One region of the Pseudoalteromonas sp. MM17-2 genome, then DNA from elsewhere that is predicted to be linked to it. Evidence: predicted binding sites of a transcription regulator. Region 1 holds the regulator's gene; the other holds the start of a gene.
What was found. Region 1 encodes FliA, which starts transcription of late flagellar genes. Its sites were predicted from a motif close to CTAAAGNTNNNNNNNNNNNNGCCGATA; they were not measured.
Positions count from the first base shown of each region.

Region 2: the regulator FliA is predicted to act here: its motif matches at 1,315-1,341, upstream of MHM93_RS11270 (DUF5610 domain-containing protein).

Region 1 is NZ_JAKRFV010000013.1:18,432-20,636, reverse strand. Features, by position in the region: gene MHM93_RS11635 (MinD/ParA family protein) at 1-514, shown strand, start outside; gene MHM93_RS11630 (RNA polymerase sigma factor FliA) at 530-1,252, shown strand; gene cheY (chemotaxis response regulator CheY) at 1,291-1,674, shown strand; gene MHM93_RS11620 (protein phosphatase CheZ) at 1,692-2,205, shown strand, end outside.
Region 2 is NZ_JAKRFV010000012.1:60,661-62,865, forward strand. Features, by position in the region: gene MHM93_RS11260 (thiol:disulfide interchange protein DsbA/DsbL) at 1-63, shown strand, start outside; gene trmA (tRNA (uridine(54)-C5)-methyltransferase TrmA) at 130-1,227, opposite strand; gene MHM93_RS11270 (DUF5610 domain-containing protein) at 1,423-2,205, shown strand, end outside.

The DNA of each region.
Region 1 (2,205 bases):
TGCCGCAGAGCATGCAGGTTTAATCCGTGCGTTTAGCGAGCTCGATAACGACTTTGATGTCCTCATTGTTGACACCGCCGCCGGTATCTCCGATATGGTACTGAGCTTCTCGCGTGCTGCGCAAGATGTTGTTGTGGTGGTCTGCGATGAGCCAACTTCGATTACCGATGCCTACGCGCTGATCAAGGTGCTTAGTCGTGAACATGGCGTATACAAATTCAAAGTCGTTGCCAATATGGTGCGCAGCCAGCGTGAAGGGCAAGACTTATTTGCCAAACTCTCCAAAGTAACCGACCGATTTTTAGATGTGGCGCTCGAATTAGTGGCCACCGTGCCCTATGATGAAAACATGCGTAAATCAACGCGTCGCCAGAAAGCCGTTGTGGAGTTATTCCCTAACTCACCTGCTTCGGTATCGCTGAAAAGTCTCGCTGGCAAGGCATTAAAATGGCCAACCCCTAATCAACCATCGGGGCATTTGGAGTTCTTCATTGAAAAGCTGGTCAATAATTAACTGTTGTTCGGATTTATGAATAAAGTGGCTGGATATCAAGATCAATTACAATTAAACACTCTGGTCGAGCGCCATGCCGCGCTGGTCAAGCGTGTTGCATGTCATTTGCTGGCGCGACTGCCGGCGAGTGTGCAGCTCGATGATCTCATTCAGTCCGGCATGATTGGCCTCATTGAGGCATCAAAAACCTTTGATGCCAGTAAAGGCGCCAGCTTTGAGACGTTTGCTGGTATTCGTATTCGTGGTGCGATGCTTGATGAAGTACGACGGGGAGATTGGGCTCCACGATCGGTACACCGCAATAGCCGCGCTGTAGCTACCGCTGTACATGAATTGGAAACTTCCCTAGGTCGGGAACCAAAGGATGTTGAAGTAGCTGAAAAACTTGATATTTCGCTCGATGAATACCATCATATTTTAAACGATGTTAATTGCTCTAAAGTGCTCGGTATCGAAGACTTAGGTGTCGATGAAGATGTACTCACCCCGAGCAGTGAACAATCTCAAACGGGGCGGCCCTACACCAGCGTTCACAACGAACGCTTTAACCAAGCATTAGTAGCGGCAATTAATTCTCTCCCCGAGCGTGATGCATTGGTATTATCGTTGTACTATAACGATGAAATGAATTTAAAAGAAATTGGGCAAATACTGGACGTAAGTGAGTCCCGTGTGAGTCAGATACATGGTCAGGCAATGATTAAGCTCAAAGCGAAAGTCAATGACTGGGTCAATTAGTAGTAAGAATAAAGGTTCATACCTCACTGGAGGATACTTTGGATAAAAACATGAAAATTCTCGTGGTCGATGACTTTTCCACTATGAGAAGAATCATTAAAAACCTATTGCGTGATTTAGGCTTTACCAACGTGCAAGAAGCGGACGATGGTAGTACCGCGCTGCCCATGTTGCAAAACCAAGAGTTTGACTTTGTGGTTACCGATTGGAACATGCCAGGTATGCAGGGTATCGATTTGCTCCGTGCAATTCGCGCCGACGACAGCTTAAAGCACATTCCAGTACTGATGGTAACTGCAGAGGCGAAGAAGGAACAAATCATTGCCGCTGCCCAAGCTGGCGTGAACGGTTACATCGTTAAGCCCTTTACCGCAGCTACATTAAAAACCAAGCTGGATAAAGTATTTGAGCGCTTAGGTTAACCGAGAAGGAGAGGTTTATGTCAGCTCCCGCTGCACCTCACATTACCCTAGAGCAAGCCAAACAGCTTGTATCGTTTCTTGAACAAGGTGAGCAGGAGAAAGCCGATCAGCTGATCCTCGATGCTGCCTCCAAGGAACAGTCCGAACTGTTTGCTGAGGTTGGCAAGTTGACGCGGCAGCTTCACGAGTCGTTGAAGAATTTCCAACTCGATACGCGCTTGAACGACCTCACGCAAGAAGCTATTCCCGATGCTAAGCAGCGTCTTAATTATGTGATGGAAATGACCGAGCAGGCGGCAAACAAAACCATGGATGCCGTGGAAGCCAGTTTGCCCATCGCTGAGCAGCTATCCACTGAACTACATCAAATTAAACCCATTTGGGATAAATTGATGCGTCGTGATCTCGAATTAGGTGAGTTCAAGCAGTTGTGTCATCAGCTCGATAGTTTTATGAACCGCTCTCAAGGCAGCACAGTGGAGCTGCATGACCTTCTTAACAATGTGCTGATGGCGCAAGACTACCAAGATT
Region 2 (2,205 bases), on a different contig from region 1:
GAGTCAGGCGTTACCGATCCTGAAGATATTGCTGCACTAATTAATTTTCTTGCGAAAAAATAAGTTAAGAAAGACATAAAAAAAACCGCATTTAATGATGCGGTTTTTTTATTCTGCAAACAATGTCAGTTACTTGCGAGTGAGGAACACACCGGATTCAATATGATGGGTGTAAGGGAACTGATCAAAAATCGCGAATCGCGTTACCTTATGAGTACTTGCTAGCCTATCTAAGTCGCGCTCTAAGGTATCTGGGTTACAGGAGATGTAGACAATATTGTCATACTCACTCACCAACTTACAGGTTAGCTCATCCATACCAGCACGCGGTGGATCAACCAAGATGGTCTGGCAGTTATACTCTTGTAAGTCGATGTCTTTTAAGCGGCTAAAGCTGCGTTCTTGACGCATAGCTTGGGTAAATTCCTCGCTACTCATACGAATAATATCGAGGTTAGTCACCTTATTAGCAGCGATATTGTATTGTGCCGATTTAACCGATGACTTCGAAATTTCTGTGGCCAATACGCGATTGAAAGACCCTGCTAAGGCGACTGAGAAGTTACCATTACCGCAATAAAGCTCGAGCAAATCATTATTCAAAGGGGCGCACACATCTTGAGCCCAGCCCAGCATTAGCTCGTTCACCTTGGCATTGGGTTGGGTAAAGCTGTTTTCTACTTGCTGATAAACGTACTGCTGGCCATTTACCTGCAAGCGCTCGATAACATAGTCATTTCCTAACACTTCTTTTTGTTTGCGAGCTCGGCCAATGAGTTCAACATTAAAGCGTTTTTGTAATCTTGCTTGTAATTCCTTGGCACCAGCTAGCCATTGTTCGTTGAGTGGCTTGTGGTAAAGCAGGCTCACCAATGCCTCACCGCTTAGCGTCGTGAGGTAATCGATTTGAAACAGTTTACGGCGCATCAACTCATCATCTTTGAGCTCGTTGATAAGCGCGCTCATAAGGTCATTGATTAACGGCGCACCCGGATCAAAGTGATCAACGCGGATCTTCTCTTTGCTCACGGGGTCAAACATAATGTGGTAGAGCTCGTCCTGATCATGCCATACTCTAAACTCAGCACGTTGACGGTAATGCTTCGGCGGCGAAGCAAACACTTCAAGCTGTTGCACACCAAAGCGCGAAAACTGTGTCGTGATTCGTTGTTGTTTTTCTGTTAGCTGCGCGTCATAGGTGCTGGTATCGATATCAATTACTGGCATGCAAACCTCTCGTTATTAAGTGCGCCGCTATTGTAGGCAGTTGCCACGGTTTGTCCAGTATTGGCCATTATAAAGTGCACAAAATTTCTACAGTTTCTGTGCGTGCTGCCGATAACAGCGGTAGTAGTATATTAATTGACTCATGAATGTGTGCTGCCAAGGCTTGGCAACCACTGCAGAGGAGGGCCTTAGCTCATGAAAATTAGCGATTTAAATCATATCTTTAACCAAAGCAATCGTTCTGGTTTAAAAAATAAAGGTGATGCGCCGGCACAGCCCGCGATTAACTCTCCGGGGTTTGATAGTTACTCATCGGGTTATGGCCAAGTGGGTGCCAAGGTATTGAATGATAAATTGGCGCAAGCGTTAGGGCTCGAACAACCAAAACAGCAAAGCAAGCCGTTATTTGACTTCGAAGAGGTAGTGAAAAATGTGCTGCAGTTTGTCACAGGCGCGGTGAAAAAAGCGAAAGCCGATGGCGCCAATGACGACAAGTTACAAGAAATGCTGGCGCAAGCGCGCGAAGGCGTGCAAACCGGTATTGATGATGCCTACGGTGAGCTTGAAGATGCCGGGCTACTCAACGACGAAATTAAAACCGGCATTGAGCAGTCACAAAAAGGTATTGAGGAAGGGCTCAATGAGTTTGAGCAATCGCTTTTTGGCGAGCAAAGTATTGGTAATGGCGTAGCGGTAAGCCAAGCCCAGTATATGCAGCTACAAAATAATGCCGAGTATCGTTTTACTACCGCTGAAGGCGATGAAGTGGTCGTTAGTTTAGCGCAAAACTACCAAGCTGGTGCGGCAGCCAGTTTATTTGCCCCCGGCGAAAAGCAAGGGTCTGGCTATGCATCTGAACAGTTTGAGAAGCAGGAATTAAACTTCACGTTATCGGTTAATGGCGAATTAAATGAAGATGAGCAGCAAGCTGTAAATGATTTCATGGCACAACTGCAAGGCGTAAGTGAAGACTTCTTT